One region of the Vibrio sp. NH-UV-68 genome, then DNA from elsewhere that is predicted to be linked to it. Evidence: predicted binding sites of a transcription regulator. Region 1 holds the regulator's gene; each other region holds the start of a gene.
The links. Region 1 encodes CRP, which controls carbon source genes, mostly activating them, when cyclic AMP is high. Its sites were predicted from a motif close to TGTGANNNNNNTCACA; they were not measured.
Positions count from the first base shown of each region.

Region 2: ViNHUV68_RS09350 (ROK family protein) is a predicted target of CRP. The motif match lies at 8,113-8,128, and genes of this name have one in related genera.
Region 3: ViNHUV68_RS19710 (NupC/NupG family nucleoside CNT transporter) is a predicted target of CRP. The motif match lies at 7,911-7,926, and genes of this name have one in related genera.

Region 1 covers NZ_CP134975.1:241,294-252,222, forward strand. The annotation lists gene astA (arginine N-succinyltransferase) at 1-440, shown strand, start outside; gene astD (succinylglutamate-semialdehyde dehydrogenase) at 456-1,913, shown strand; gene ViNHUV68_RS01090 (DUF1338 domain-containing protein) at 2,076-2,867, shown strand; gene crp (cAMP-activated global transcriptional regulator CRP) at 3,073-3,705, opposite strand; gene ViNHUV68_RS01100 (phosphoribulokinase) at 3,949-4,818, opposite strand; gene ViNHUV68_RS01105 (YheU family protein) at 4,909-5,121, opposite strand; gene ViNHUV68_RS01110 (hydrolase) at 5,165-6,142, opposite strand; gene ViNHUV68_RS01115 (TIGR02444 family protein) at 6,152-6,631, opposite strand; gene ViNHUV68_RS01120 (ABC transporter ATP-binding protein) at 6,628-8,550, opposite strand; gene kefG (glutathione-regulated potassium-efflux system ancillary protein KefG) at 8,708-9,298, shown strand; gene kefB (glutathione-regulated potassium-efflux system protein KefB) at 9,282-10,929, shown strand, end outside.
Region 2 covers NZ_CP134975.1:2,067,146-2,078,074, reverse strand. The annotation lists gene mltG (endolytic transglycosylase MltG) at 1-626, shown strand, start outside; gene tmk (dTMP kinase) at 623-1,252, shown strand; gene ViNHUV68_RS09380 (DNA polymerase III subunit delta') at 1,256-2,218, shown strand; gene ViNHUV68_RS09375 (YchF/TatD family DNA exonuclease) at 2,209-2,976, shown strand; gene ptsG (PTS glucose transporter subunit IIBC) at 3,420-4,850, shown strand; gene ViNHUV68_RS09365 (YnhF family membrane protein) at 5,102-5,194, shown strand; gene ViNHUV68_RS09360 (patatin-like phospholipase family protein) at 5,203-6,351, shown strand; gene pyk (pyruvate kinase) at 6,419-7,861, opposite strand; gene ViNHUV68_RS09350 (ROK family protein) at 8,204-9,421, shown strand; gene ViNHUV68_RS09345 (chemotaxis protein CheV) at 9,552-10,499, shown strand; gene ViNHUV68_RS09340 (YciK family oxidoreductase) at 10,622-10,929, opposite strand, start outside.
Region 3 covers NZ_CP134976.1:1,218,132-1,229,060, reverse strand. The annotation lists gene ViNHUV68_RS19755 (PHP domain-containing protein) at 1-207, shown strand, start outside; gene ViNHUV68_RS19750 (cytochrome b562) at 291-674, shown strand; gene ViNHUV68_RS19745 (hypothetical protein) at 778-1,122, shown strand; gene ViNHUV68_RS19740 (PepSY domain-containing protein) at 1,332-2,690, shown strand; gene ViNHUV68_RS19735 (LysR substrate-binding domain-containing protein) at 2,745-3,671, opposite strand; gene ViNHUV68_RS19730 (glycine C-acetyltransferase) at 3,905-5,101, shown strand; gene tdh (L-threonine 3-dehydrogenase) at 5,101-6,132, shown strand; gene ViNHUV68_RS19720 (carbonic anhydrase family protein) at 6,344-7,066, shown strand; gene ViNHUV68_RS19715 (exoribonuclease R) at 7,101-7,550, opposite strand; gene ViNHUV68_RS19710 (NupC/NupG family nucleoside CNT transporter) at 8,055-9,263, shown strand; gene pepT (peptidase T) at 9,449-10,678, shown strand; gene ViNHUV68_RS19700 (DM13 domain-containing protein) at 10,753-10,929, shown strand, end outside.

The DNA of each region.
Region 1 (10,929 bases):
ACTATTTGACCGGAATTGGTAAGAAAGGCTTTATTGCTGATTTGATGCCAAAACTACCGATTTACATCAACTTGCTGAGCAAAGAGGCGCAGGCGGTGATTGGTCAAGTACATGACAACACCAAACCGGCACTGAGACTGTTAGAAAAAGAAGGCTTCACCTGTCGTAACTACGTCGACATCTTCGATGGCGGCCCAACGGTTGAGTGTGATGTGCGTCATATCGAGTCGGTGCGTCACTCGATCCGCGCTAAAGTCACCGTGGCTGAGCACAGTAGCTCGCAAGACTGCCTGATCTCAAACACTTCATTTGAAAACTTCCGCGCCACCGCAGCCAAAGCCGCGTATGACAAAGAGTCTGGCTCTGTGATTATCTCACCAGCGGTAGCTCAAGCGCTGCACGTCAGTGATGGTGATTTCGTGCGTATGTTGCCTCAGTAAACAAAGGATAGAGTAATGACACATTGGATTGCAGGAGAATGGGTCGCAGGACAAGGCGAGCCAATCGATTCACTAAGCCCATACAACAATGAGGTGGTTTGGCAAGGCGACAGCGCCACTCCGGCTCAAGTTGATGCCGCAGTCAGTGCTGCGCGTACAGCGTTTTTGAGTTGGAAAAAACTCAGCTTCGCAGAACGTGAAGCCGTGGTACTGGCCTTTGCACAACAAGTAAAAAACAACAGCGAACATATCGCTGAAATCATTGCCAAAGAAACGGGTAAACCGATTTGGGAAACGCGCACTGAAGCGGCAGCAATGGCCGGAAAAATTGCGATTTCGATCCGTGCTTACCACGAGCGTACTGGTGAGTCACAGCGTGAAGCGGCGGGCAATCAAATTGTACTGCGCCACCGTCCGCTGGGGGTGATGGCGGTATTTGGTCCGTATAACTTTCCAGGCCACTTACCTAATGGTCACATTGTCCCAGCGCTGCTTGCGGGTAATACCGTGGTATTTAAACCTTCTGAGCAAACGCCGTTAACCGGTGAGTTTGCCATGAAGCTTTGGGAGCAAGCCGGCCTGCCTAAAGGGGTTATCAACCTAGTTCAAGGCGCCAAAGAGACCGGTATTGCGCTTGCTGACGCCAAAGGTATCGATGGCGTGCTGTTTACCGGCAGTGCTAATACGGGGCATATCTTGCATCGCCAATTTGCTGGTCAACCGGATAAGATGTTGGCACTAGAGATGGGCGGCAATAACCCGATGGTAATCTCTGAACATTATGGTGAGGTTGATGCGACGGTTTACACCATTATCCAGTCAGCTTTCATCAGTGCTGGTCAACGCTGTACCTGTGCTCGTCGACTGTATGTTCCGGTTGGTGAAAAAGGCGATATCCTAGTTAGCAAGTTGGTCGAAGCTACGCAGAAAATTCGTGTTGATCAGCCATTCGCTGAACCTGCCCCTTTTATGGGTCCACAAATTTCTAAAGCGGCCGCAGACTTTATTCTCAATGCCCAAGCGAATTTACAACAGCTTGGTGGCGTAAGCTTAGTGGAAGCGAAAGCGGGCGAAGCGGCGTTTGTTTCTCCTGGCATCATTGACGCGACGGCGATTGAGCAACTGCCAGATGAAGAGTACTTTGGTCCACTTCTGCAACTGGTTCGTTATCAGACGCTTGAACAAGCGGTCGAGCTTGCCAACGATACCCGTTTTGGTCTGTCTGCAGGCTTAGTCTCAACCCAAGATAGCGAGTGGGATTATTTTGTCGATCATATTCGTGCTGGGATTGTTAACCGTAATCGTCAACTTACGGGAGCAAGCGGTGACGCGCCATTTGGCGGTCCGGGTGCGTCAGGTAATTTGCGCCCTAGTGCTTTTTACGCCGCGGATTACTGCGCTTACCCTATGGCTTCAATGGAAGGGGAGGCGACCGTGCTTCCCGCGACGTTGAGCCCAGGTGTTGAACTGTAACTCCATAATAATATTAATAATAAGGGATTCCCTTGTTGCCCCGATATCGGGGCCTACAACGTCACAGGCTCAAGGCTATCGGATTGACTCGCTGGACATGTCGGTCCGATAGCCTTTTTTTATTGATACTCACAACGTAAACAACCCCAACAAGGAGGCGTTATGACGCCAGATGTTTTATTCCAATCGTTATGGAATGACTATATTCAACGCTTGTGTCCATCTGCTGAAAAAGTGCATCAATTGCTGCAAGAAGACGAAGCATTGATCAACGATCATATTGCGCTGCGAACGTTTAATGTTGCGCCTTTGGGCATTGCAACGCTAGCGCAGCCATTTTTGGATATCGGTTATACGCCGTGTGGTGACTACCTGTTTGAAAGTAAAAAGCTGGTGGCTAAACACTTTGAACATCCTGACCCAAAACAGCCTAAGGTCTTTATCAGTGAGTTGAAAGTAGAAGAGTGTTCTGAGTCGCTGCAAACGATCGTGGCTAAGCTGGTTGAGCAATTGGATCACAGTAAGCTAAAAGGTCATGAGTTCTTGTATGGTGGGCGTTTATGGGATTTAAGTTTTGCCGATTATCAAACGCTTGCGACTGAGAGTGAGTATGCCTCATGGCTGGCCGCGCATGGATATGGTGCCAATCATTTTACTGTCAGCGTTAATCAGTTGAAGGCATTTGATGAAGTGACGGCGGTCAATGACCATTTGCGTCAATCGGGCTTCACTATTAATGAATTTGGCGGTGAAGTGAAAGGCTCTCCAGAAGTACTTCTTGAGCAATCGTCGACCATGGCTGACAAAGTGTCGGTCGACTTTGCCGATGGCGCTCAAGTGATACCGGGCGGTTTCTATGAGTTTGCTAAGCGCTATCCGATGAGCAATGGTGAACTTTACCCGGGGTTTGTTGCGGCATCAGCTGATAAGATTTTCGAGAGTACGAATGGCTAGTCATTCTGCTATCAATAAGTCGTGATAGCCAGTGTCATTCTAAACAGCGAGGCACGAGCGTGATTCAGAATCTAATCACCACACACTCAAAGCCCAGATTCCGTAGAGCTTGTCCGTTACTTCTGGAATGACATGAGTCCAAAAAAATAAAAAGCCATCAATGGAAACATTGATGGCTTTTAACATTTCTAAACGTTAATTGAGATTAACGTGTGCCGTACACAACAATAGTTTTGCCGTGGGCAGAAATTAAGTTTTGCTCTTCAAGCATCTTCAAGATACGACCTACAGTCTCACGAGAACAGCCAACAATTTGGCCGATTTCCTGACGAGTGATCTTGATTTGCATACCGTCTGGGTGAGTCATCGCATCAGGTTGTTTTGCAAGGTTAAGTAGCGTTTGCGCGATACGGCCAGTAACGTCTAGGAACGCAAGGTCACCGACTTTTTGGCTTGTCACTTGTAGACGACTTGCCATTTGCGCTGACAGACGCATTAAGATGTCTGGGTTAACTTGAATTAGCTGACGGAATTTCTTGAATGAAATCTCCGCGACTTCACAAGGAGATTTTGCTCGAACCCATGCGGTACGTTCTTGATCTTCTTCGAACAAGCCAAGTTCGCCAATAAAGTCGCCTTGGTTGAGGTAAGAAAGAATCATTTCTTTACCTTCTTCATCCTTGATAAGTACCGCCACAGAACCTTTTACGATGTAGTACAAAGTTTCTGCTTTTTCGCCCGCATGGATCAGCGTGCTTTTTGATGGGTACTTATGAATATGACAATGTGAAAGAAACCATTCTAATGTTGGATCGGTTTGAGGTTTACCTAGAACCATAATATCTCACTTCCTCTGCAGGGTATGCTTGCTGCTTTCCATGTTGTAGCTAAGCCTTAGATTAAGACTTGCTAGGATAAGAGCACTTTATAAATGCTGCAAGCCAACTTGTGTTTCGGTAACAAATAGTATCCTTTTTCGAAAACGATTTCTTGATTTTAATCGGGTCCGGATAAGGTTTTACTATACAAAAATGTGCACATGATCACGGTATGAAAAGTAATCGTGTTTTAGCTGTGAGCTCTAGCCAATTTTTCCAGTTTCAATTAATTGTTGCAGGATCGGCCTGACAATTAGCTCCATGGCGAAACTCATTTTACCGCCTGGCACAACCAGTGTGTTATGGCGTGACATAAATGAGCCATCAATCATGGCGAGTAAATAAGGGAAGTCGACATTCTTGATACCACGTAATCGAATGACGACAAAACTCTCATCTAAACTTGGAATGCCTTTAGCGTTGAGCGGGTTGGAGGTGTCGACCGTAGGGACACGTTGAAAGTTAATGTGGGTGCGCGAAAACTGCGGAGTAATGTAGTTCAGATAGTCGTCCATTGAACGAACAATCGAATCCATCACCGCTTCTCGTGAGTGGCCGCGATCGCGAGTATCACGAACAAACTTTTGAATCCACTCTAAGTTGACGATCGGCACCATTCCAATTAGGAAATCGACATGTTGCGCGACGTTGACTTCACCATCGACCACGCCACCGTGCAAACCTTCATAAAAGAGAACGTCTGAATTTTCCGGAAGATCTTGCCAAGGGGTGAAGGTGCCGGGCATTTGATTATAAGGCACTGCTTCATCGAAGGTATGCAGGTAACGACGCATCTGGCCTATCCCTTCTTGGCCATACTTACGAAAGAACTCGGCGATGGCACCAAAATCATTCGCTTGTGGGCCAAAGTAGCTGATGTGGCGACCTTGTTCACGTGCTTTGCGTATTTCGACGTCCATCTCTGGACGGGTAAAACGGTGGAAGCTATCCCCTTCAATCCAAGCGGGTTTAATGCTCATCATGTTGAACATTTTACGGAACGCTTCTGATGTTGTTGTCGTTCCAGCTCCGGAGGAACCAGTTACGGCAATAATTGGGTGTTTTGCTGACATGACAAACCTTGTCTGTAAATAACCATCCTGTATACGCTTACCACTATACCATGCTTTAACTTAGCGTCACGGTATGATGTGCTTTAAAAGCTAAAGTTGGCGTCTGAGTTGAATATCAACCGTTTCATGCAGCTCTGAAAAAACCACAACGGCCTCGCCGGATTCAAGCTGGGTTTTGATTTGGTCGATTTTGTCTTGCAGAGAAATTTCCACATCGCCGTAATCTGTGCCTTCACGCAAGATGAACTCACGGATAAGATTGTCTAGCGTTTGTGGATCGATTTGTTGCCATGGAACGATCATAAATACCTCGTTACTTTATGCTCGGAAATGGAATAAGGCGCGATTATGCTGAAACTGCCAAACTTTGATAGTAGGCGGGCAGAGCCTCTTCAAGCCAAAAGCGCGGTTTGAGTGCGCTGCCGCTGACAAATCCGACATGTCCGCCTTGGTCAAAAAGCCGATAGTCGATGTTTTCTGGCAGCACGTATTTAGGAATGACCGCCTCGGTCATAAACGGATCGTCTTTGGCATGAATAATCTGGGTTGGCAGCTGAATCTGTTTGAGGCGATGAATACCTGAACACTGCTGGTAGTAGTCTTGGGCATCTTTAAACCCGTGCAGTGGTGCGGTGATCAGATCATCAAACTCATACAGTTTAGTGACTCGCTTGATATGTTGGTAACTAAGGCCAAGCTCGCCTTTTAACAGATGATGTTTTTGTAGCGCGCTCTTTTTCAGCGAAGCGAGTAAGTAGTTTTTGTACAGCTTAGAAAAGCCTTGCTCGATGCGCTTTGAACAAGAGGATAAATCTAATGGCGCTGAGACGATGGTTGCCGCATCAAGCAGTGGTTCATCTCGATATTGAGCCAGATAGTTGGCCAACATATTGCCGCCTAAAGAGATGCCCACGGCTATTTTAGTCTGGTGCGGGAAAAGCTCATCAAGGTATTCGAGGAAGAAACGCGCGTCTTCTATCTCGCCCGAGTGGTAGGCGCGTGCAAGCTTATTGGGTTTACCACCGCAGCCGCGAAAGTGCATCATGACCGCACGCCAACCCTGCTGGGCAAAGGCGTTCATTAAGCCGTTAGCGTACGGACTGTAGAAACATCCTTCCAAACCGTGAAACAACACAAACAGAGGTTTGTGTTGGGACGCTTGTGAGGCCATCGGTTCGCTCCAAGCGATATCAAGAAAGTCCCCATCTGGAGTATCTAAGGTTTGCCACACGGGCTCAAACAACGCCTTTTTACGAATAAAGCGCGGGGCGAGTGTTTGCAGGTGCGGGTTGGCTAATCCTTTAGCCGCAACAAATTGAGTCATGTGGTTTCTCTAGGGGTTAGCTCGTTTATCGACAGGTTGAGCGAACACTGAATAGAGCGGTTCTCCGCCAAGTTGACGACAGTAGCGCAGGGCTAACGGTTCACTGTGATTAACCTGCAGTGTGATACTGTTAACGCAATCGACCAGATCAGATTGCTGCTGCTTTTCGAGTTGCAACTCAAATTGAAGTGATTCGCGGTAGAGAGTATCAGGGAGGTGAAATTTAAGCTTTCGCCTCAGTTCACGATAGTTGAGCAATAACGCTTCACTGCGCCCAAGACACTCTTCAAGATGGTGCCAATCGTGCTCTGAAAAACTCACCTGCTGCTCATCAAGCCATTTTAGAAGGAGCAGCAGATTGACGTTACCTTTGTACTGATTTTGTAAAGTTAAGCACGCTGATTTTACTTCTCGCACACTGTAGTATTGCAAGCTGAATTGCCATAGCCTTTCTAGTGTTAGAGAAATTTTAACGTGCTCTGAACTCATTGATTATCGAACTCCAGTTCCATCTGTTCTAGTTGCTCTTGGATTGCCATCCATTCCATCTCGACTTCTTCAAGCGCGCTTTTACTGTTGGCTTGACTCGCGAGTACTTGATTAAGTTTAGCTTTATTTTCGGCTTGATAAAGTGAGTTGTCAGAGAGCTGAGTTTCAGCCTCGGCCAATGTTGCCCCTAACTTATCCATTTTCGCTTCCAGTTTTGTCAGGTTCTTGCGAATTGGTGCCGTTTGTTTACGAAACTCAGCTTCACGGCGTTTTTGCTCTTTTTTCGCCGCCGCGCTATTGGTTGAGTCTTTTTCAGGTAGATCGGCTTGGGCGTCGCGACGCTCTTGCTTTTGCTGCTCAGTTAGCCATTTATAGTAGTCGTTAAGGTCACCATCAAAGGGCGCGACTTGACGGTCATGGACTAGGTAGAGGTCGTCGGTAGTGGCTCGCAGTAAATAGCGATCGTGCGAGACGATAACCATTGCCCCTTCAAAGGTTTGCAGAGCGAAAGTCAGCGCTTGACGCATGTCGAGATCAAGGTGGTTGGTTGGCTCATCGAGCAGCAATAGATTCGGTTTTTGCCACACGATCAGTGCCAGAACCAAGCGCGCTTTTTCGCCGCCCGAGAATGGGGCGACTTTCTCAAGTGCTTTTTCACCTTGGAACCCAAAACTGCCTAGATAGTTGCGTAATTCCAGCTCATTCTTATCGGGGGCGATTTGCATCATATGTTGCAACGGCGTCTCTTCTGGATGCAGTGTCTCAAGTTGATGCTGAGCAAAGTAACCAATCTTAACCCCTTGCGAATAAGTGAGATCGCCACCTTGTGGTTTGAGATCGCGTGAGAGCATTTTGATTAAGGTTGATTTACCAGCGCCATTGCGACCAAGTAGACCAATGCGACTGCCGGGTACCAAATTAAGGCGGATCTTTTCTAAGATCAGGGTGTCATCGTAACCAGCGCTGACTTCATCCATCATAATGATCGGGTTTGGCAACGCATCGGGCTTGCGAAACTCAAAGCTAAACGGATTATCAAATTGTGCAGGTAGCACTTTTTCCATCCGTTCGAGCGCTTTAATGCGGCTTTGCGCCTGGCGTGCTTTGGATGCTTTGTAGCGAAAGCGGTCAATGTAGCTTTGCATGTGCGCCATTTGCTTTTGCTGCTTCTGAAACGTTGCTTGTTGTAGCATCAGTTTCTGGGCGCGTTGATCTTCAAAAGACGAGTAGTTGCCGGTGTACTCATTGAGGAGCTGGTTTTCAACATGGATGATACGGTTGACGACCGGGTCAAGGAAATCACGGTCATGCGAGATCAAGATAAGCGTGCCCGGGTAGTTCTGTAGCCAACGTTCAAGCCACATTACCGCGTCTAAATCCAAGTGGTTGGTAGGTTCGTCGAGCAGCAATAAGTCGGAGCGACACAGTAGAGCCTGAGCTAGGTTGAGACGCATACGCCACCCCCCAGAGAACTGAGTTAAGCTCCAGCTCATTTGCTGTTGACTGAAACCTAAACCATCAAGCAGTTCTGCTGCACGGGCACGAATGCTATAGCCGCCAATGGTTTCTATTTTGCCATGAATTTCTGCGACTAAAGTGCCGTTGTCTTGCTGTTCTGCCTTGGCAAGATCCGCTTCGAGGCCACGGTACTCACGATCACCATCTATGACGTATTCAATCGCGCTACGCTCTATTGCCGGGGTTTCTTGCGCGACCCAAGCCAGTTCCCAATGAGCGGGCTTAGAAAAATGGCCAGCATCAATGGAGAGTTGATCTTTAATTAGGGCGAATAAGGTCGACTTACCACAGCCGTTTTTCCCGACCAGGCCAACTTTATCGCCCGGTTGAATAGTTGCTGAGGCCTGTTCAAGCAGAGGTTTTCCGCCACGCAGCAGTTGGATGCCAGAGAAGGTTATCATAATGTTTGCTATATCTTTGCTCGTGATGGGTCGAATAGTAGGGCAGTTGGCTCACTATGTCGATTATTGCGTTATTCTGGTGAACCACGTATAACAATCTGATAACGATGAAAATCATCTTAGTCATATAAGTAAGATAAGGATTGCAGTCGAAGGAATGGAGACGACAGCCGCAAATAAACCGAAAGTGCTAGTGCTTTACGCTCACCCTGAGCCACAGGCGTCGGTTGCTAACCAGATGATGATCAAGAAAATAGAGTCTCTTGAGCATGTTACTGTGCATGACCTCTATGCGCATTACCCCGATTTTTTTATCGATGTTGTCGCTGAGCAAAAGTTGCTTGATGGCCATGACGTGATAGTTTTTCATCACCCTCTCTATATGTATTCCTGCCCCGCGCTGTTGAAAGAGTGGCTCGACAGAGTGCTTGGCAAAGGGTTCGCCTTTGGTAAAGGGGAAGCACTAAAAGGCAAATATTGGCGTAGTGTCATTACTACCGGTGGCAAACAAGAGGCGTTTGGCCGCAGTGGTTATAACCGCTATCCCTTGGCCGAAATTCTGCAACCTTTCGAATTGACTGCAGCGCTATGTCAGATGCATTGGATTGAACCTCTGGTGCTCTATTGGGCGCGCAATGTTGATGAAGTGGAACGTTATCAACACGCGGAGGCTTATCGGCACTGGTTGCTTGACCCATTGGCGGTATTTGAATCGGCACAAGGAGAAGCTCATGGTAGTGGAAAGTAATTTTCTCCAAAGTAGTGTTATTTTTCTTACTGCAGCAGTCGTTGCTGTACCGATAGCTCAGCGTCTCGGTTTGGGCTCGGTGCTCGGTTATTTATTAGCTGGCATCGCAATTGGCCCGTGGGGGCTGGGTTTAATTCGCGATGTGGAGGCGATTCTCCATTTTGCTGAGTTTGGCGTGGTGCTGCTGCTGTTCTTGATTGGTTTGGAGCTTAACCCGAAAAAACTGCTGCAAATGAAGGGGCCTATTTTAGGTTTAGGTGGCGCCCAAGTGGTGATCACCACGTTAGTCCTCGCGAGCATTGCTTATGCCGTCGGGACATCGTGGCAAACCAGCTTAGTGATTGGTATGGGGTTGGCGCTCTCGTCAACGGCGATTGCTTTACGTGTGATTGATGAACAAGGTTTGGCCGGCAGTGAAACGGGTCAGTCAGGCTTTGCGGTGTTGCTGTTCCAAGACATCGCGGTGATCCCAATGTTGGCGGTATTGCCCGTACTGGCGGGGAATACCGCGGGCGATTGGTTAGATGCATTGTGGATGCTAGCTGGGGTTGTCGGTTTACTGTTCGGTGGTCACTTTTTACTGCGCCCGCTGTTTCGCTATGTGGTGCTGAGCGGTGTACGTGAGTTGTTTACCGTGGCGGCGCTGTTATTGGTGATTGGTATTGCTCTGGTGATGGAGCGCATCGGTTTATCAATGGCTTTAGGGACCTTCCTAGCGGGTGTGCTGCTGGCGGAAAGTGAATATCGACACGAGCTTGAAATTGCGATTGAACCGTTCAAAGGGTTATTGCTTGGGCTGTTTTTTATTGCTGTTGGTATGGCGGTCAACTTAGGGTTGCTGGCGTTGCAGCCAGTCGCGGTACTGTCAGCGGTCTTTGCTTTGGTTGCAGTGAAAGGCTTTATTCTTTATGTGTTGGCAAGGCTCGCCGGTAGTCGAGACAAAGCTCGTAGCAAAATGGCGGCGATTTTGAGTCAAGGCGGGGAATTTGCCTTTGTGATCTTTACCGCCGCAAGCAGCGAAGGTCTGCTTGATGAGCAACAAACGGCATTTTTATTGGTTGTGGTCAGCTTGTCGATGGTGACGACGCCACTGCTGTTAATGGCGCAAAGTAAATGGTATGCAAGACGGCTGAACATTGAGACAGAAACACAACTGAAAAGTGATGTTATCAACAAGCAGCCACGCGTGATTATTGCCGGTTTCGGTCGCTTCGGTCAGATCATTGGCCGTTTAATGTACGCCAACAAAATCAAGGTCACAGTATTAGAGAGTGATGCCAGCCAGATTAAGCTGTTACGTAAATACGGCTACAAGGTTTTTTATGGTGATGCGACTCAATTAGACTTGCTGCGTGCGGCGGGTGCTGATAAAGCCGAAGCCATGGTGATTTGTACCGACTCACCAGATGAAATCATGAAAATCATCGAACTGTGTCAAACCCACTTTCCGCAACTTAAATTGCTCGCTCGTGCACGCAGTCGCGTAGAAGCGTATCAGCTGTTAAGTCATGGGGTAGATAATTACTCAAGAGAAACCTTCTTAGGCGCGCTCGACTTAGGTCGTCAGGCATTAGTCAGTATGGGCATGCACCCTTATCAAGCTAAGCGTGCAGAAGCGCACTTCAGAAAAT
Region 2 (10,929 bases), 1.3 Mb from region 1:
CGCCGTATTTAGAGCACGAACTGCAAGGGCTTAGTGAAGCTCAAATTGGGCAGAAGCTTGGATTAGAACATAGCAAACTCGAGGGGTTGTTCTTAGCGGAGACTTATCATTACACGTTTGGTGCGTCTGATTTTGATATTCTTAAACGCGCTGCGGATAAGTTACAAATCGTGTTAGACCAGCACTGGGCACAGCGTCAAGAAAAGTTACCACTAAAATCAGCCTACGAGGCCTTAATACTGGCTTCTATTATTGAGAAAGAGACCGCCATCGACTCAGAGCGAGAACGGGTGGCGTCAGTGTTTATCAATCGACTTAATAAACGGATGCGATTGCAGACAGATCCGACAGTTATTTATGGTATGGGTGATAAATACGATGGCAACATTCGTAAAAAAGATTTGCGCACGCCGACGCCATATAACACCTATACGATCGCGGGGTTGCCACCGACGCCGATTGCGATGCCGGGAGAAGCCTCTATCGCTGCTGCTCTCAACCCAGAGCAAAGTGACTACCTCTATTTTGTCGCCAGTGGTAACGGTGGGCACGTGTTTTCTAAAACACTTGTCGAGCATAACCGCGCGGTTCGCGCTTATTTAAAACAATTAAGAAGTAACCAATGAAAAACGCACAATTCATCGTCATCGAAGGCCTAGAAGGGGCGGGGAAAAGTACCGCAATTAATGCTGTTCTAGACACGCTGAAACAAGCGGGGGTTGATCGCATCCGCAATACCCGTGAACCTGGTGGAACTGCTTTGGCCGAAAAGTTACGCACTTTGGTCAAACAAGAGCATGAAGGCGAAGAGTTGCAAGATATGACAGAGCTGCTGCTGATGTACGCCGCTCGCGTTCAGTTGGTCGAAAATGTTATCAAGCCTGCTCTAGCTGATGGTGTGTGGGTGGTGGGTGACCGCCACGACATGTCTTCTCAAGCTTATCAAGGGGGCGGTCGTCAGATCCCAAGTGAGACGATGGCTGCACTTAAGCAAACTACGTTAGGTAACTTTAAGCCTGACTTAACCCTCTATTTGGATCTTGACCCGCGAATTGGCCTTGAACGTGCCCGTGGACGTGGTGAGTTAGATCGCATCGAGAAGATGGATATGAGCTTTTTTGACCGTACCCGTGCGCGTTATCTAGAGCTAGCGGAAAATGATGATACGGTTGTCGTGGTTAACGCCGAACAGTCGATTGAACAAGTGGCGAAGGATATTCGCCTCGTTATCACTAACTGGTTAAATACATAGTCTATGAATGAGCTTTATCCTTGGTTAACTCACCTGTGGAGTGAGTGGCAGACAAACTTGCAAACGGATCGCTTTTCAAATGCAGCACTGTTGCTTGCCGAGCAAGGGATGGGGGCTGAACAGTTAGTTGATCAGTTTAGCCGTGCAGTAATGTGCCAAAACTACCCAGCAGAGGCGTGTGGGTTTTGTCATAGCTGTCAGTTGATGAATTCTCAAAGTCATCCCGACTTTCACATCATCAAGCCTGAAAAAGAGGGTAAAGCGATTACGGTCGACCAAATTCGTCAATGTAACCGCTTAGCGCACGAATCTTCGCAGTTGTCTGGTTTGCGTTTGTTTGTCATTGAACCTGCTGAGGCGATGAATGAATCCGCGGCCAATGCATTATTGAAAACGTTGGAAGAGCCCTCTAAAACCTGTCTGTTTTTATTGGTCAGTCACCGTTCAAGTGCCTTATTACCGACCATTACTAGCCGTTGTCAACAATGGCACTTAACGGCGCCTGAATCACAGTTGGTTGCCCAATGGTTGAGTCAACAGTTTAGCGGTACGGTTCCTGAATATGCGGCGCATATCAATGGCAATGCGCCCATTACGACGCTCGCGTTTATTGAACAAGATAAAATGAGTCGTTACTTGGCTTTAGAAGCTCAATTGACTGCTTGGTGCCAGCGCTCCGGTGATGTGGTTAAGTTGGCCAAAGAACTTGCCACAGAGCCACACGAGCAACTCAATTGGATGTGGTATCTCTTGTCTGATGCTCAAAAAGTGCATTATGGTTTAAACATGGCATTTTTTACGCCGGGGTCTCAAGCACTTGCCAACGTGGTTGCTTATCAGCAGCTATACTCACAATCACAAGCTTTACTGGCTTTGATGGAACAACTCCGCCAGCATTCAGGGCTTAATGCTGAACTGCTTATCTTGGATTGGTTATTTAAATTTAACGAGGAAACATGTTCGTAGACTCTCACTGTCATTTAGACAAACTCGATTATCAAGATCTTCACCAAGGCATTGAAGATGTAATAGATAAAGCCAACGCCGCAAATGTCCGAGAACTATTGTCCGTTGGGGTTACGCTTGATTCGTTTCCAAATATGCTCGCGATGATCGAACCTTATGAAAACGTCTATGCTTCTTGTGGCGTACATCCACTTGATGTTGAAAGTGACTTTGCTTTAGATACGTTGCACGAATATGCGTCACACCCACGTGTTGTCGCTATTGGTGAAACGGGGTTAGATTATCACTATCAACCCGAAACGGCGCAATTGCAAAAACTGCGATTTGAACAGCAAGTAGAGTTGGCCGTTAAGTTAGACAAGCCGCTCATCATCCATACCCGCAATGCCAGAGAAGATACGCTCGACATTTTGCGCAAAGGCAATGCGGATAAATGCGGCGGAGTGATCCACTGCTTTACCGAAGATCTTGCTTTTGCCAAGGCGGCAATAGAACTCGGTTTTTATATCTCAATTTCAGGTATTGTAACGTTCAAGCAAGCGACTGAACTGAAGCAAGTTGTTCAAGCTTTGCCGTTAGAGTGCCTATTGATTGAAACCGATTCGCCCTATCTTGCCCCTGTTCCTCACCGAGGGAAACAGAACCAACCAGCTTATGTTGTTGAAGTCGCCGCGTACATCGCACAGCTAAAAGGCTGTTCGTTACACGAAGTTGGACAGAAAACTAGCGAAAACTTCAAAAATCTTTTTTTGAGATAGAAAATGAGTTTTGAACAAAAAAGGAGCGATGGCTCCTTTTTTTTGTGCGAACAGTCACGATAAGTTTAAAATTGGCTATTGTTTACTAAATTTGTTGAAGTTGAGAGCAGCTAAAGTCGTCTTGTAAATTTGTTACAGAAAATAACAACCTCGTCTATTTTATTTACCCATCAAAATTAATCAGGTCTGTCACTAAATACAATTAAATCAATAGGTTAATTCTTTGCAATCCATTTCAATTTGAGGTGTGGATTGTGATCTATCTATTAGTTTGAAACTAAATTTCGTAACTAACTAGAAAGTTTGATTACACGCAATATATATTTAGAGGCAGAAAATATACTGTCATATGTGGTTACATTTTCTTAGGGTGCTAACATTATAGGCTACGGGGGTGTGCCGTTAGAGCCCAATAATTCTTATAATTTATCAGGAGCATAAACATGTTTAAGAACCTTTTTGCAAACCTGCAGAAGGTAGGTAAGTCTCTGATGCTTCCAGTATCAGTACTTCCTGTTGCGGGTATACTACTAGGTGTCGGTGCTGCCGACCTTGGTTTCATTCCAGAAATCGTTTCTAATCTAATGGAACAGGCTGGTGGTTCAGTCTTCGGTCAAATGGCACTGCTATTTGCTGTAGGTGTTGCACTAGGCTTTACAAATAACGACGGTGTAGCAGGTCTTGCTGCTATCGTTGGTTACGGCATTATGACCGCAACACTTAGCGTAATGGCTGGTGTTATGGGCGTAGAAAAAATCGACACAGGTGTACTAGGTGGTATCCTAGTCGGTGGTGTTGCTGCTTGGGCATTCAACCGTTTCTTCAAAATCCAACTTCCAGAATACCTTGGCTTCTTCGCTGGTAAGCGTGCTGTACCAATCATTACTGGTTTCGCTGCTATCGCACTTGGCTTCGTACTTTCTGTCGTATGGCCACCAATTGGTGCAGCCATTGGTTCTTTCTCGCATTGGGCTGCAGATCAAAACCCTCAACTAGCGTTCGGTATTTACGGTATCGTTGAGCGTTCTCTAATCCCATTCGGTCTACACCACGTTTGGAACGTACCATTCTTCTTCGAAGCAGGTAAATGTATTAACGCGGCGGGTGAAGCTCAGAACGGTGTTCTAACTTGTTACCTAGTTGCTGATGAAGCATCTCGTGCTGCTGGTAATGGCTTCGGTCAGCTAGCGGGTGGTTACATGTTCAAGATGTTCGGTCTACCAGCGGCGGCGATTGCTATCGCTCATTCTGCTAAGCCTGAAAACCGTGCGAAAGTAATGGGTATCATGGCATCTGCGGCATTGACCTCATTCCTAACTGGTATCACAGAGCCAATCGAATTCTCGTTCCTATTCGTTGCGCCATTACTGTACGGAATCCACGCTCTACTTGCAGGTTCTGCTTACGTTGTTGCTAACACGCTAGGCTTTGTACACGGTACTTCATTCTCACACGGTCTGATCGACTTCCTAGTTCTTTCGGGTAACGCTCAGAAAATGGGTCTGATGGTTGCTGTTGGTCTTGTATACGCTGCAATCTACTACGTAGTTTTCCGCGCAGTTATCAAAGCGATGGACCTTAAGACTCCTGGTCGTGAAGATGAATCTGAAGACGTTGCTATGACTTCTGGTTCTGACTTAGCGGGTGAACTTGTTGCCGCATTTGGTGGTAAAGCGAACATCACAGGTCTTGATGCGTGTATCACTCGTCTACGTGTTGCGGTTGCTGATACAGAATCAGTTAACCAAGAGAAACTAAAACAACTTGGCGCCGCAGGTGTAGTTGTTGTAGCAGGTGGTGTTCAGGCAATTTTCGGTACTAAGTCTGACAACCTGAAAACAGAAATGGATGAGTGGATCCGTAACAACGGTTAATCCCCACTAACTCATCATTGATAAAAGGAGGCTTCGGCCTCCTTTTTTACGTTTGTTAAGCGTCAAGTTGATGCTAGTAGTGACGGTTTGTTTGATTTTCCTTTGTCGCGCTCTTTACTGGGTGATGACATAGTGGTCAATAATGCTTGGATAGTGTGACGCTAACACCATAATTTTGCGCGAAAAAAGCGTATTTATTGAAGATATATCAGGTTGATGTTATTACTTTGTTACACAATCAGGAGGTGTTTATGGAACACGATCTTAAATTAGCTCTACTGATCACCGCGTGCGCTTTTGCGATGATACTCGGCTTTGCTATTACTGCTGTAACATCAGCGTAGGGCTCAGTATGAAAAACTGCGGTGTTATTACCAACGCTGCTGTACATCTCGATAGTGAACGACTCAAGCGGTACACTGGTGGTAAAAATGCTCTGGTTGCTCAAGGTGGCGGCCAGCGAGGTATTTTTACTGCTGGTGTTTTAGACGCCTTTCTTCTTTCCAACTTTGATCCTTTCCACTCTTTTTATGGCACGTCAGCGGGTGCGCTGAATCTGTGTGGGTTCTTATGTCGCCAACGTGGAATAGGGCGTTCCTTTATCTTAGACCTAACCACTGATCCTGAATTTTTTCAACTGTTCCGTTATATCCGCCGCAAGCAGTTTCTTGGCCTTGATTGGGCATTAGATAAAATCAGTGCTTACCCCTATCGGCTTGATATCGATATGGGGCGTAAAATGCTGCAGGGACGAGAGGCTTTTGCTGCGGTTACAGATACAACGCGTTTACATGATCACTACTTACCCATGCTACAAGACGATTGGCGACAAGTGTTAATAGCAACTTGTGCAATCCCTCGTCTTTATCATCAGCCAGTGCAATTTCCACATGGAGAGTATGTTGATGGTGGAGTGTCGGCATCAATACCCGTACAAGAAGCCTGGCGTCGAGAGGCGCGTTGTATTGTTGTGATTCGTACCGAGGGGCATGATTTAGCAACAGGCACCGTAGAGGTCAATCAGGAGCCTCAGGTTACATGGTTGAAAGATTCATTTAATGTGATCCAAGGGCAATGGCAAGAGAAGCTAGGCCAGTGGAAGCAAGATTGGAGTGCTTTTTTTAATTATCAAATGCAACGTGCGGTTCAACAAAATAGTCTTGATGGTAAAACCGAATCACTTAATGGCGGTCGTTGGTTGTTTGGTGCAGATGAAGTCTACCGTTTGAGCCATCTAATCGGCGATAAGTTTGACTCGAGCTTAGCGGACATGCTGATGGTTCACTATCAAACTTACTCGCTAACCCAAGACTTCTTAAATTCGCCACCCGATGATTGCTTTATTATTCAGATTCGACCTGAACAGCCACTGAAATCGAATTCATTGATGAGCGAGAAAGAGGAGTTACTCCATGACTATCAGCTCGGGTTAGATGCCGGCTATCGTTTTGTGGAGCTATTTTCTCAATGTGCCGCGCCGCCTATTTCTATGACCAATTAAAAGTAACACCAACAGAGCCCAGGCTCCCTTGATGTTACTTGATGATTACCTTTATTTGATGAAAGGGTTAAGCGGCTAAAATCCGTAGACAGTTCGTTGAACCGATTACATCCATCACATCACCTTGAGTAATGATAACTAAATCACCATCGTCGAGTAGGCCGCGTTGTTTTAGAGTTGCCACTGCTGCTTGCGCTGTGGCGAGTCCTGTATCTGACTTATCGTGGAAATAGACTGGGAACACGCCGCGATAGAGTGCGGAAAGATTCAGAGTACGTTCGTTGCGTGACAGAGCGAAAATGGGTAAGCCCGAACTCAGACGAGACATCATAAGAGCCGTGCGACCAGATTCGGTTAATGTCACAATGCCTTTCACTCCTCGCATGTGATTGGCGGCGTACATAGTCGACATCGCAATGGTTTCTTCACCACTGTCAAATACCGACTCCATACGATAACTTGAGCGGTTAATGGCGGCCATTTTTTCCGCGCCTAAGCACACTTCTGCCATTGAACGTACGGTTTCTATTGGGTATTTACCTGCTGCTGTTTCACCGGATAACATCACAGCATCGGTACCGTCGAGCACGGCGTTAGCGACGTCCATCACTTCTGCACGGGTTGGCATCGGGTTTTCCATCATCGATTCCATCATCTGGGTTGCGGTAATTACAGTACGATTGAGTGCACGGGCGCGTCGAATGAGCTGTTTTTGTACCCCGATTAATTCAGGGTCGCCTATTTCTACCCCAAGATCACCACGCGCGACCATAACGGTGTCAGACGCAAGGATGATGTCATCAATGTTCTCTTCTGTTGCAACGGTCTCTGCGCGTTCGACTTTTGCAACCAGTCGTGCTTGAAGTCCAGCATCGGTAGCAAGTCTACGAGCATAATGCATGTCTTCGCCATTACGTGGGAAAGAGACGGCGAGATAATCGACGTTGATTTCCGCCGCAAGTAAGATGTCTTTCTTGTCTTTTTCGGTAAGGGCATCTGCCGACAATCCACCGCCTTTTTTATTGATCCCTTTATTGTTTGATAGCGGGCCACCAATCGTGACTTTGGTTCGTACTTGAGTCTCGTTAACACTGATCACTTGCAGTTGTACACGCCCATCATCAAGCAACAAAATATCACCGGTTGAAACATCATCTGGCAGAGCTTTGTAGTCAAGGCCGACAGCGTCTTCGTTCCCTTCACCAGCTGGAAGCGTACTATCTAGGGTGAAAATATCGCCAATATTGAGCTGGATTTTACCTTGCTTAAACGTTGAAACACGAATTTTAGGTCCTTGCAGGTCACCTAATATTGCCACGTGAGTGCCTAATTTAGCCGCAATATTACGGACGCGTGTTGCCCGCTCACGATGATCATCTGCGCTACCGTGAGAGAAGTTCATTCGTACTACGTTGACACCCGCTTCGAGAATAGATTCAAGTACACCAGGTTGATCGGTTGAAGGTCCAAGGGTTGAAACAATTTTGGTTCTTCTTTGGATTGCAGTCATTCGGTTCTCCTTGAGTTGAATCTGCCAAGTCCACACTCTAAAAGGCGAGCACGGATCTTTCTACTTAATCATTATTACTGTTAAGGTTAAGTATATACCCGCGGTGCCATCGTGTTTTGAAATCGCCACTTGGCGGTGATTAAAGCGATGCAAGTATGATTATAGACATAATTATTAACGCAAAAAAAATCAATCTGGACTGTGATTAATAGTTCGCTATTTGATTCACAACACAAACAAAAATGTTTATACGTGACCCTTGTCACGGCGATTCATCAAAGCTCTTCACAATTACTTCGCAAAGTAAAAAAATTACTAGGTTATTGATATTCGGAGCACTCTATGTACATGGCTCAACCAGGCCATATTGATCACATCAAGCAGGTCAATGCTGGCCGTGTATATAAACTCATTGATCAAAAAGGTCCTATTTCTCGAATAGATCTCTCGAAAAAAAGTGCGCTTGCACCAGCGAGCATCACCAAAATTACCCGAGAGCTTATCGAGGCGCATCTGATCCATGAAACCACGGTCCAAGAAGCGACCAGTCGCGGTCGACCGGCTGTTGGCTTACAAGTCAATAACGAGGGTTGGCAGTTTCTGTCTATGCGCCTTGGTCGCGGTTATTTGACCATCGCGCTGCACGAGTTGGGTGGAGATGTACTCATCGACACCAAAATTGACATACATGAAGTTGATCAAGATGACGTACTAGCCCGTTTACTGCATGAAATTGATGAGTTTTTTCAAACTTATGCCGACCAACTCGATCGTGTTACCAGTATTGCGATTACTTTGCCAGGTCTTGTCAATTCGGAACAAGGTATTGTGCTGCAAATGCCGCACTACAATGTTGAAAATCTGCCGCTTGGCCCTGAGATTTATAAAGCGACGGGCTTACCTGTGTTTGTTGCAAATGATACTCGCGCTTGGGCTTTGGCTGAAAAACTGTTTGGCCACTCTCAAGATAATGAAAATTCGGTGTTGATTTCTATCCACCATGGCTTGGGGGCGGGCATCATATTGGATGGACGCGTGCTGCAAGGGCGCCATGGTAATATCGGTGAGCTAGGCCATATTCAAATCGATCCAAGTGGAAAACAGTGCCACTGTGGTAATCGAGGCTGCCTTGAAACAGTGGCGAGTTCTCAAGCGATTCGCAATGAAGTCAGCGAACGTATTGCACGAGGCGAAGAGTCGTCACTGTCTGCTATCGAAGAAGTTTCAGTTGAAGAAATTTGTGAAGCAGCGGCCAACGGCGATCCATTGGCAGTTGATGTGATTGAGAAGCTCGGCCGTTACTTAGGCTCGGCGATAGCGATCGTTATCAACCTATTCAACCCAGAAAAGGTGCTGATTGGCGGCGTCATCAATCAAGCAAAAGACGTGCTCTATCCTGCAATTCAGACCTGTATTGAAGAGCAGAGTCTGCCCGTTTACCACCAAGATTTAGAGTTGGTGGAATCACGCTTTTACAAACAAGCCACTATGCCTGGTGCTGCGTTGGTTAAGCAAGCGCTCTACGATGGCCTTTTATTGATGAAGGTTATAGAAGGGTAGCGTTTCTGAGCTTTAGCTCTCCTTTATATTTGAGGTAAACCCATATAATCTGAAATGATATGTGGGTTTATTTTTATCTTAGTCTTGCTATAGACTACCTTTGTTATATACACACCGGTTGAGAATGAGTATGTCTGGAGTTTTAAATACCGTTGACCAACGAACAAACCTTGTCGGCGAAAACCGCCTTGAGTTGTTGTTATTTAGTTTAAACAGCAGACAGTTATTCGCGATTAACGTGTTTAAAGTCCGCGAAGTGATTAAAGTGCCACCGATGACGAAAATGCCCGGTTCGCACCATCATATTACAGGGGTTGCGTCACTTCGTGGCGTATCGGTGCCTGTGATCGATCTTAGAGCTGCGATTGGCTTTCCGCCATCACGCCTTGAAAATCAAGAAGAGAACCTGATCATTACCGAGTATAACCGTAGTATTCAAGGCTTCTTAGTCGGTCAGGTGCGTAATATTATCAATACCGCATGGACAGAGATTCAGCCACCGCCGAAAACCGCAGGTCGTTCAACTTACTTGACTGCAATTACTCATGTTAAAGAGGATAAGCGACAGGAGATTGTCGAAATTATTGATGTGGAAAAAGTACTCGCTCAGATCATCGATTACGATATTTCAATTTCTGAAGGGGTGCTTGATCAGGAGCTGGTCAATGAAATGGTCGGTCGCAAGGTCTTAATTGTTGACGATTCATCGACAGCCCGTGCTCAAGTGCGCGGTACGCTTTCTCAGCTAGGGTTAAATATTATTGAATGCCGTGATGGTCTTGAAGCTCTTAATCTACTGAAATCTTGGTGTGATGAGGGTAAAAACGTTGTTGAAGAGTTATTGCTGATGATCACCGACGCAGAAATGCCAGAGATGGATGGTTATAAGCTCACGCATGAAGTGCGTAGTGATCCACGTATGAAAGACCTTTACGTCACTTTGAACACATCGTTAAGTGGCAGCTTTAACGATGCGATGGTTAAGAAAGTTGGCTGTGATCGATTTATTTCTAAGTTTCAGCCGGATCTTCTGGTTGAGGTTGCACAAGACAGATTAAGGCAAGTTCTTAATCGCTAGATCAATTGAACGATCTTGCCAATAAGGCTTTGTTGAGTCGTTAGGCCGGAAAGCAAAACGCCTTGCGTGTTACTGAAGTAGACGCAAGGCGTTGGTATGTTTGGAAATCAAGGGATTACGAGTTATTTCGGCTGAGCATCAATACATTGGCCATTGACGCATTTACTCTCAGGTGCCATCAGGTAGAGATAAAGTGGCATGATGTCTTGAGGTGTTTTAAGCAGATCCGTATCTTCAGCAGGATATGCTTTTGCTCGCATTGCAGTTCGTGTTGCCCCTGGGTTGATGGCATTAACTCGAATGGTGCTGTCGCTTAGCTCATCGGCTAAGACTTGCATCATACCTTCGGTAGCAAATTTAGAGATGGCGTAGGTGCCCCAGAATGCACGACCACTATGGCCTACGGTCGATGAAGTAAAGACAATGCGCC
Region 3 (10,929 bases), on a different replicon from region 1:
GCGATCGGCAAAGAGCTTGGTGTCTTTTTTACCACAGGTAGCGATGCCCATTTTTGCCAAGATGTCGGCAACTTGTCGCTAGTGTCTGAGCTGCTTGATCAAGTCGGGGTTGAGAGCCACCAAGTCATAACTCACTCTACTGCTCAGTTTTTAGCTTTTCTTGCTTTAAGAGGCAGAGACGCTATCCGTGAGTATCAAGATTTATAACTTGATACAAAAATCGTTTAATTTATTGGCTTAAATTCCAGTAAACTGAGCGACTTGATAAACCCAAATTAAGAATAACAACAATGAGAAAGTTACTTCCCGTTTTAGTCTTTGCACTTTCAGCTCAAGTATATGCCAGCGATTTTGACCTTAAAGCGACCATGAAACAGATTAAAGTCGAGTTTAATCATGCCGCTCAAGCTGAACAAATAACCGAAATGCAAGCAGCTGTGGCGAATTTGTCACAGTTAGTTGAACAATCGAAGTTAGGCGAATACCCACCGGAAAAGACCGAACTGTACTTAGAGGGGTTTAATAAGTTATCCGTGGCGTTAGATACAGTAGAAGATAAGTTGGCTGACGGCGATTTGCTTGCCGCTAAAGCAGCATTGAAGCGAGTTGACGCGCTGCGTGAAGAGTACCATGACAAACGCAATCCAAGCATTTGGAGTAAGTTGTTTAGTTAATGGCGTCATCATATCCGCTTAGGTGAACACGCTGTTACCTCGTAACATACTGACTTCGTAACCAAGAGGTTATATATTTGCGCTCAGTTAACTGAGAGCGATAATGATCAAAACGTCCTACTTTAAGCGAAATATGCTCATAGCAAGCACCTTAAGTTGGGTGCTTGTTGCATTGATGCCAATAATCAATGCTCACGGTGCGGCAGCAGGCCTTTGGGCAACGCTCTGTACGATAAATGGTTTTGAGCTGGTTCAAGTTAAACCCGGAGAACTTGAGCCCCAGCACAACAAGGCTTGTCCGTTTACTCATTTCTCTAGTTTCCATCAAGATTCGTTTTCTAGCCCTCTTTACAGCGCCGCGTTAACGCTAGCCTTGGTCAGAACGTACGCCTTTTGGTCTCTCAGCGAACGCTTTCAGTTGGCTATCCCCAGAGCGCCTCCTTGGTGAATTTTTCCTCAAATAAAAATCTGTTAACAATCTGGCTATAAGCCGAAAGTAAAGTTTATGCTCAGCACTTGCTGCGAATGTTTGTGGCTGTTGTTGTGCGCTCATAAAAGGAAAGTTTTATGTTGGGTAGTCATCCACAGGCTCAACCTAAGGGACGCACTCGTCCTAAAAATCAATCGCTAAATAGTAAAGCCAAGGTCCGTTATTTTATGGCGTGGCGCTGGCACTTCTACGCGGGGCTATTTGTTATCCCGTTTATGTTGATGCTAAGCCTTACTGGGCTAACGATGTTGTTTGATGATGAAATAGAGCAATTTCGTTATGGCGAAATACTTAATGTCATCCCGCAGGACACCGTTGCACCTATCTCTAAGCAACTTGAAGCTATTAACAACCAATACCCTAAATCGAATGTCACCCAGCTCGTTTACCCTAAGAAGGCAGATCTGGCTAATCGATTTAACATTCACTTAGCTGAGGGGGGCAACAAGGTCGTCACTGTTGATCCTTATTCTGCAAAAGTATTGGGTGAAATCGATAGAAGTGACAGTTGGTATGAACTGGCTAATGATATTCACGGGACGTTACTGATCGGAAAAACCGGTGATTATCTTATTGAGATAGCGACCAGTTTGAGCCTCTTGCTATTGATTAGCGGTATTTATCTGTGGCTACCTACGGACAACAGTTCAAAAGCGGGTTTCCTAAAGTTAAGAATGGTAAGCGGTCGCCGAATTTTATTACGTGATCTTCACGCGAATCTTGGCGGTGTGCTTTCGGTTGTTTTGTGTCTATTTTTGCTTTCAGGTCTCGCTTGGGCTGGCGTTTGGGGGGCGAAAATGGTTCAAGCGTGGAATACGTTTCCCACTTATTACACATGGGGCGAAAAACCACAATCGACTCTGACCCATGCTGACCTAAACCATGGCAGCGAAGAAGAAATGCCGTGGAACTTAGAACTGGCAGAGGTTCCACAATCTCATCATAGTGGTGAGCATCAACTTAGCACTCAATACCGTGCTAAGAGTTCGGTTGATGCGGATAGCATTGTTAATCAGGCAAAACAGTTAGGTTTTGAGCGATTTAGTCTTTATTTTCCTCAGTCAGACATGGGGGTTTACACCGTATCAGCAAACTCGATGGCCGGTGAGGTAACTGATCCAAGACAAGATCGAACCACTCATTTCGATCAATATAGCGGACAAGTGTTAATGGACGTGACTTGGGATGACTATAGCTGGATTGCAAAGTTAATGGCAACGGGAGTGTCACTGCATCAAGGCGATCTTAGTATGGTTAACAAAGTGCTTAATGCCCTGTTCTGTCTTGCTTTTATTGTGATATCAATAACAGGAGCGTTAATGTGGTGGATGCGTCGTCCAGCCAAACAACGTCGACTCGGTGTCCCCGCCCATTTTGAACATGATGGCATTTGGAAACTGGGTGCAATCAGTGTGGTACTTATTGCGGTGTGCTTTCCTATGGCAGGTGTTGGCATCATTGTGACCTTAGCGATGGATACTTTACTGGTGCAGCGCAGCAAAGCGCTTAAGGCTTATCTCTCTTAATTATGAGCCCCGCCATGTGCGGGGCTGTTGTTTATGCTCAGCTTATGTTTAGTGCTAAGTCGATGGTTTTGCGGAGCCGAGTTGTTCGCTCATATAGTCTATAAATCCTCGCAGTCGGGCGGGCATGTATTTGGTTTGCGGAAATTGCATTGCAATCGCCCCATGGTAGTTACTTTTGATTGTCCAGTCAGACAACACCGCCACGACCTGATGTTGAGCAATTGCATCGGCGATAACAAAGTCGTGGAAAATACCTATCCCAAGCGCATTTTTTACCCCAGTCAGTCGCATTTGTGAGTGATTGACCGCGTAACGGCCATTGACCGCCACTGAGTGAAACTCATCGTCTTTGAAGAAGTCCCAAATATGGTCGCTGTCATTTTCGGCCAAATATAGACAGTCATGTTCGAGCAACTGTGTTGGATGAGTTGGCATGCCGCGCTGCTGAATGTATTTAGGGCTGGCACACAGCACTAGGTTGGTTTTATTGACCTCTTTCAATACTAAATTCTCATCCGGTTTATCGGTAAGCTTGAAGGCCACATCAATCCCATCACGAATCAGATCAATCTCACCGTCGGCAACCCGCAGTTTGAGTTGAATGTGGGGGTATTTTTGCAAGAACGGCACCACGTGGGGTTGTAAAACCGAGTTGAGAAAAGCTTCAGGCGCGGCAACAGTTAATGCACCGCTCATCTCTTGGTGCTGCGATGTTGAGATCTCAACAGCTTGCTTTGCTGCATTCACCATTACGATGGCTTGGTCGTACACTTGTTGCCCTGCGCGGGTAATGAGCAGTTTTCGAGTCGTGCGTTCAAATAGCTTCACAGACAAAGAGGCCTCTAGTCGAGTGACTAACTTACTTAACGCCGACGGCGTGACACTGAGTTGCTTTGCAGCGGCGGTAAAACTACCTTCGTCGACAATAAGAATAAAACTCGCCAAATCGGGGAGCAGGGCAATCAGTTGAGTATTTTTCATCGAATAGCGACTGTTCAAAACCAAAGTAACCGTTAGTGTAGCGGCCAACAATGTGACCGTCATCATTAAAGTTGAATATTTGTGCCTGCCATTCACTAATGTTTTTCCGTCCGACAGGATAATGCAAACCTTTCGATTGAATTACACTTAAGCAATAAGATTTCTGTCTTCACCAACGCTGAAGACAATCAGTACGTGAAGCACTGACAATAATAACGAGCAAGGAATCAGACATGTCTGCTACATTCTACGACCAGATAAAACAACAAATTGAGCAAGTGAAGACTGAAGGTCTTTACAAGTCCGAGCGAGTGATTACGTCACAGCAGCAAGCAGCGGTTAAAATTTCAAGTGGTCAAGAAGTCTTGAACTTCTGTGCCAATAACTATCTTGGTCTTGCTAACCACCCCGCGCTTATCGAAGCAGGTAAGTCAGGTATGGATCAGCATGGTTTCGGCATGGCGTCTGTTCGCTTTATCTGTGGTACTCAAGATATCCACAAAGAGCTTGAGCAAAAACTGTCTACATTCTTAGGTAAAGAAGATACGATTCTTTACACGTCATGCTTTGATGCAAATGCGGGTCTATTTGAAACCATTCTTGGTAAAGAAGATGCGATCATTTCAGATGCGTTAAACCACGCTTCTATAATTGATGGTGTTCGTCTGTGTAAAGCGATGCGATTCCGTTACGCAAACAATAACATGCAAGAGTTAGAACAACAGTTGATTGCAGCTAAAGAAGCCGGTGCGCGTCATATTCTTATCGTCACTGATGGCGTGTTCTCAATGGATGGCGTGGTTGCAAACCTTCCTGCAATTTGTGACTTAGCCGACAAATATGGAGCATTAACTATGGTCGATGATTCTCACGCGGTGGGTTTCATGGGCGAAAACGGCGCGGGTACTCATGAGTTCCACAACGTTGTTGACCGTATTGATATCATTACTGGCACGCTAGGCAAAGCAATGGGTGGCGCTTCAGGCGGTTATACCTCGGGTAAAGCGGAAGTGATCGATTGGCTACGTCAACGCTCGCGCCCTTACTTATTCTCGAACTCGGTAGCACCTGCGATTGTTAATGCTTCTATCCGTGTTCTTGACCTTCTGAAAGAGAGCGGCGAGCTTCGCGATCGCTTGTGGGAAAATTCAGCTCACTTCCGCGCTCGTATGGAAGCGGCTGGTTTTACTATGGGTGGCGCTGACCATGCGATCATTCCGATCATGCTTGGTGATGCAAAAGTCGCAGCCGAGTTCGCAGAGCGCGCTCTTGAAAAAGGCATTTACGTGGTTGGCTTCTCGTTTCCTGTGGTACCAAAAGGCCAAGCTCGTATTCGTACACAAATGTCAGCCGCTCATTCTCGTGAGCAACTTGATCGCGCTATCGATGCCTTTATCGAAGTAGGCCGCGACATGGAGATCATCAAATAATGAAAATTAAAGCACTTGCAAAACTAAAGCCTGAAGAAGGCATTTGGATGACAGAAGTCGACAAGCCTAAGCTTGGTCACAATGATCTTCTTATTCGGATTAAGAAAACCGCGATCTGTGGCACAGACGTCCACATCTACAACTGGGATGACTGGTCACAAAAAACCATTCCAGTTCCCATGGTTGTCGGTCATGAGTACGTCGGTGAAGTGGTTGGTATTGGCCAAGAAGTCCGTGGTTTTGAGCTTGGTGACCGTGTTTCTGGTGAAGGTCATATTACCTGTGGTCATTGTCGTAACTGTCGTGGTGGCCGTACTCACCTTTGTCGTAACACGGTTGGTGTAGGCGTAAACCGTGAAGGCGCATTTGCTGAATTTTTAGTGATCCCTGCATTCAACGCTTTTAAGATTCCTGAAGGTATCTCTGATGATTTAGCCTCTATCTTTGACCCGTTTGGTAATGCTGTGCATACCGCGCTATCTTTTGACCTTGTCGGTGAAGATGTGTTGATTACTGGCGCAGGTCCTATCGGTATTATGGCTGCTGCCGTTGCAAAACATGTTGGCGCACGCCACGTTGTTATCACGGACGTTAACGAGTACCGTCTCGATCTTGCACGTGAGATGGGTGTGACTCGTGCAGTCAACGTTGCTGAGCAAAAGCTTGAAGATGTAATGGCAGAACTTGGCATGACCGAAGGCTTTGATGTGGGGCTTGAAATGTCAGGCAATCCGTCGGCATTCAACTCGATGCTACAAACCATGAATCATGGTGGTCGCATTGCACTACTGGGTATTCCACCGTCTGATATGGGGATTGATTGGAACCAAGTGATCTTCAAAGGCTTGGTGATTAAAGGTATCTATGGTCGCGAAATGTTTGAAACTTGGTACAAGATGGCGAGTTTGATTCAATCAGGCTTAGATCTGACACCAATCATCACTCATCACTACAAGATTGATGACTTCCAACAAGGCTTCGACGTTATGCGAAGTGGCCAATCGGGTAAAGTTATCCTCGATTGGGAATAAAAAATTCTTATTACAAAGGCCGAGCATCCCAGCTCGGCCTTTTTTATATCTCAATTACACCTTAGTCAGGTTGCCATTCTCTCGTTTGCAATTATTTTGCATCGGATTCCAAAAAAACAGTGTAATCATAGTTTGCTGACTACTCAGCTCAATATTCTCATGTCTATATGATGTGTCCGGTTACGAGAACAATTAGCAAGGATATATAATGATGAAAAAAACCATAGTTGCATTAGGCATGTTAGCTGCGATTTCTGGGGTTACTCAGGCTTCTGATTGGGGATACGAGGGGCAGCATGGCCCTGAACATTGGGGGGAGCATTTTATTGAATGCGCACAAGGAAAAAACCAAAGCCCGATAGATATTCGAGATGTGGTAGAGGCTGACATTGAAAAGCTAAACATCGACTACCTTGGTAAGGTGACGGGTTTAACGAATAACGGTCACACGTTGCAAGCGGTGGTAGAAGGCAATAACCAGTTTAAGGTTGATGGCAAGGTGTTTACCTTGGCGCAGTTTCACTTCCACACGCCATCAGAAAACTTGATAGACAGTCGCCAGTTCCCGCTTGAGGCTCATTTTGTTAATGCCGACGACAAAGGGAACTTAGCGGTTGTTGCGGTGATGTTCGATACCGTTGAGAAAAGCAATCATGCCATGGCGACATTATTGGCTAAGATGCCGACAAAAGGCGAGAGTGTTGCGCTCTCTGAGCCGATCAGTATCAGCGACTTTATCCCTAAGTCTGACGATTACTATCGCTTTAATGGTTCGTTGACGACGCCTCCGTGCAGCGAAGGAGTGCGCTGGTTTGTACTGAAATCACCACATCGTTTAAGTACTGATCAAGTGGCGGCAATGGGGCAGGTGATGGGCAAAAATAACCGCCCTGTTCAAGCGAAAAATGCTCGCTTAGTGGTAGAAAACGACTAATAAAAACAAACGCCAGTATCGACTGGCGTTTTGTCTATTGTTGCTTGTGCGCGATTTGCGCATACTGACGCAGCAAGTCGGTTAGGGTAGTGACCCACTCGAGAGCATTTTGTGGTGGTTGCTCAACGATAACTTCAACATGATTGCAATGTGTTTCTAGGGGAATCGCCCGTTCCAAATGGAAGGAGACGCTATAAAAATGCCACAGTAACAGACGTTGCATGCGCTGAATGTTTTGCTGTTTATTGGCAGACTCAGAAAACAATGCAGGTAGCTCACTTAGCGCGATGGCATTCATTCTTAGCATGGCATCAAATTGTGCTTCTTGATGCTTTTCTGCACAGCTCATCTCATCTCCATCGAAAGTAAACAGTTCGGACATGGAGTCTTCAGGTACCAAGCGGTTAATCATGCGTAAGCTCAGTGTTTCAAGTTCATCGCGCGCCATGTTCGAGAGGCTGTTATAGGTATAATCAAGTTGCATAGACAATCTCAGACAAGAAAGAGGCCTGGTATTTTATCGATAAAAAATGAAATTGCCAGAAAACTAAATAAACAAGCCCCGCGACTTGGCGGGGCTTGTAGACAGTAAAGCCTTGACGTTATTAGTGTATCTTTTTGTTTTGATAGAGCACGTTAAGTATCACTTTCTAACAGTAGGTGTTATTGATAATTAAGCCAGTAATTTTGCTACCATTTTTGGTTGTTTATCTCTCTATTGTGATCTTAGTTCAATATTTATTATTGTTAATTTGTGCCATTCGACGCGGTCATTGAGCTCTTTTTTCGTCCATCACGATGAAAATGACTATTAATTAAGCGCGTGACCGTTTGCGTGAAAATATGTGATGAAACTCTCATTTATGCCGCTATACTTTCCGCCCGGTTGAGAATAACAGCTCTACCAATACAAGCCGTCACAGGGATTAGTGAATGACCCCACGGACCGGACCAGCTACCAATTGAATGCTTGTAGAGGTAATTTTTAATGAATGTTTTATTTGGCTTAATCGGAATTTCGGCCCTACTCTTATGTGCCGTATTATTATCAGAAAGCCGTCGGTCAATTAATTGGAAAACCGTGTCGCGCGCTTTATTGCTTCAAGTGAGCTTCGCCGCATTGGTGCTTTATTTCCCGTTGGGGCAAGCCGCACTCACCAGTTTAAGTAGTGGCGTGTCAAGCTTGCTCGGTTTTGCTGATGAAGGTATCCGTTTTTTATTTGGCGATCTTGCCAACACTGGCTTCATTTTTGCGGTTCGCGTTCTTCCTATCATCATTTTCTTCAGTGCTCTTATCTCTGCACTTTATTACTTAGGGGTTATGCAAAAAGTCATCAAGTTTATCGGTGGGGGAATCCAGAAATTTCTCGGCACCAGTAAAGCGGAGTCTCTTGTTGCTACTGGTAATATCTTTCTTTCCCAAGGTGAGTCCCCGCTTCTAGTTCGTCCGTTTCTTTCTAAAATGACCCGCTCGGAATTATTCGCGGTCATGGCTGGTGGTATGGCGTCGGTGGCTGGTAGCGTTTTAGGTGGCTATGCAGGTTTAGGTGTTGAGCTTAAGTATCTGATTGCGGCAAGCTTCATGGCGGCGCCGGGCAGTTTAATGATGGCTAAAATCATTGTTCCTGAGCGCGACACTCCCATAGAACAGTGCGATATCGAGATGGATAAAGCCAAAGAAAGTAACGTGATAGATGCGTTGGCAAGTGGCGCGATGAACGGCATGAAAGTCGCCGTTGCCGTAGGTACGATGTTAATCGCTTTTGTCAGTGTGATTGCGATGGTCAATACTGGTCTAGAAAGTTTAGGCGAATTGATTGGCTTTAGCGGCATTACATTACAAGCACTGTTTGGCTATTTGTTCTCACCGCTTGCTTGGGTGATTGGTGTTCCAGCTAACGAAGTCTTGATGGCAGGTTCATATATCGGTCAGAAGGTCGTGATGAACGAATTTGTTGCCTTTATCGACTTTGTTGAACATAAAGCACTACTTTCAGAGCACACTCAAGTCATCATTACCTTTGCTCTATGTGGTTTTGCCAATATTGGTTCTATTGCGATTCAACTAGGTTCGATTGGCGTCATTGCACCAGAACGCCGATCTGAAGTGGCAAACCTTGGGATTAAAGCGGTATTAGCAGGTACGTTAGCGAATCTAATGAGTGCCTGCTTAGCGGGCATCTTTATCTTGCTCTAGCCCAAGCTAAGTTTACTATCAAAAACCGAGCCGGGAACGCTCGGTTTTTTTGTTTAACCAATGACGTGATGGTTATGCATGGTATTGCGCTAATTAGCGAAAACCTGATTTATAGCAACACCATTTTGTTTGGTCGGCGTAGGATGTCTGCATGCTGAAAAAACAAATAACAATGAGATGTTACTATGAACGAATTGATTGCACGCTTTCTGCGCTATGTGGCTTTTGATACCCAATCTAACCCGACCAATACCCAATGCCCAAGTAGCCCAGGACAAGGTGTTTTTGCGCAATTTCTCCAACAAGAGTTGCATGAGCTTGGTTTAAGTGATGTCCGTTTAGACAATAACGGCTATTTGATGGCACGCTTGCCAAGTAACCTTAATTACCCAGTACCAGCGATCGGTTTTATCGCCCATATGGACACAGCGCCAGATGCCTCAGGTAAAGGGGTCAAAGCACAAATTGTTGAAAACTACCAAGGAGGGGACATCGCGCTAGGAAAGGGAGATGAAGTGCTGTCTCCCATCCAATATCCAGATCTGCATACGCTTCATGGGCACAATTTAATTACTACTGATGGAACGACATTACTTGGCGCAGATAACAAAGCCGGCATTGCAGAAATCATTTCTGCTGTTGCTGAGTTGATTGCTCATCCAGAGATCCCTCATGGCGATATTTGTATTGCCTTCACGCCTGATGAAGAGATTGGCCGCGGCGCGGATCTGTTTAATGTCGAGAAGTTTGGCGCTGAGTGGGCGTATACCGTTGATGGTGGTCCTTTGGGGGAACTTGAGTATGAAAACTTTAACGCGACCAGTGCAGATGTTATCTGTTATGGCGTTAATGTTCACCCGGGCACAGCAAAAGGTAAGATGGTCAACGCAATGAACATCGCCGCCCAGTTTCAGCTACTGATGCCTGCGGACGAAACGCCTGAATGCACTGAGGGGTATCAAGGTTTCTACCATTTGAAGTCGGCCGAAATGACGGTTGCGCGCAGTGAGTTAGGCTACATTATTCGTGACTTTGAGCGTCAAGGTCTAGAACAGCGTAAACAGTTTATGCGTGACAAAGTTGCTCAATTGAATGCGAGTTTAGACAAGGGACGCGTCGAGTTAGTGCTCACCGACAGTTACTACAATATGAAAGAGCAAGTTGAACCTTATCCACATGTGATCGAGCTTGCTAAGCAGGCGATGATTGCCTGTGATGTCGAGCCCGTGATTAAACCTATTCGTGGCGGCACGGATGGGGCGCGTTTATCATTTATGGGCCTCCCATGTCCGAATATATTTACTGGTGGATATAATTTCCACGGCATTCACGAGTTTGTCTCTATCGAGTCTATGGAGCAAGCGGTTAAGGTAATTGTGACCTTGGCAGAAAAAACGGCGTTAAAATACCAATAAGTCACCATTGCTACGCTGATATTTCATTGAAATTCATATACCTTTAGCAGTAAGGGTTAGCAACGAGTTTCAAAATGAAAAGGTTTTTATTGCTGTTATCGCATACAGTCTGTTTAGGTTTGGGTTTCGCGATTGGAATTTATGCGCTGCCCATTCTTATTCAACCTCTGCCTCCTAGTGTCAATGATGTTCAGCATGTTTCTGATCACGCTGTCTATACTGGCACTTTTCAGCGTGCGCGGAAAGACAGC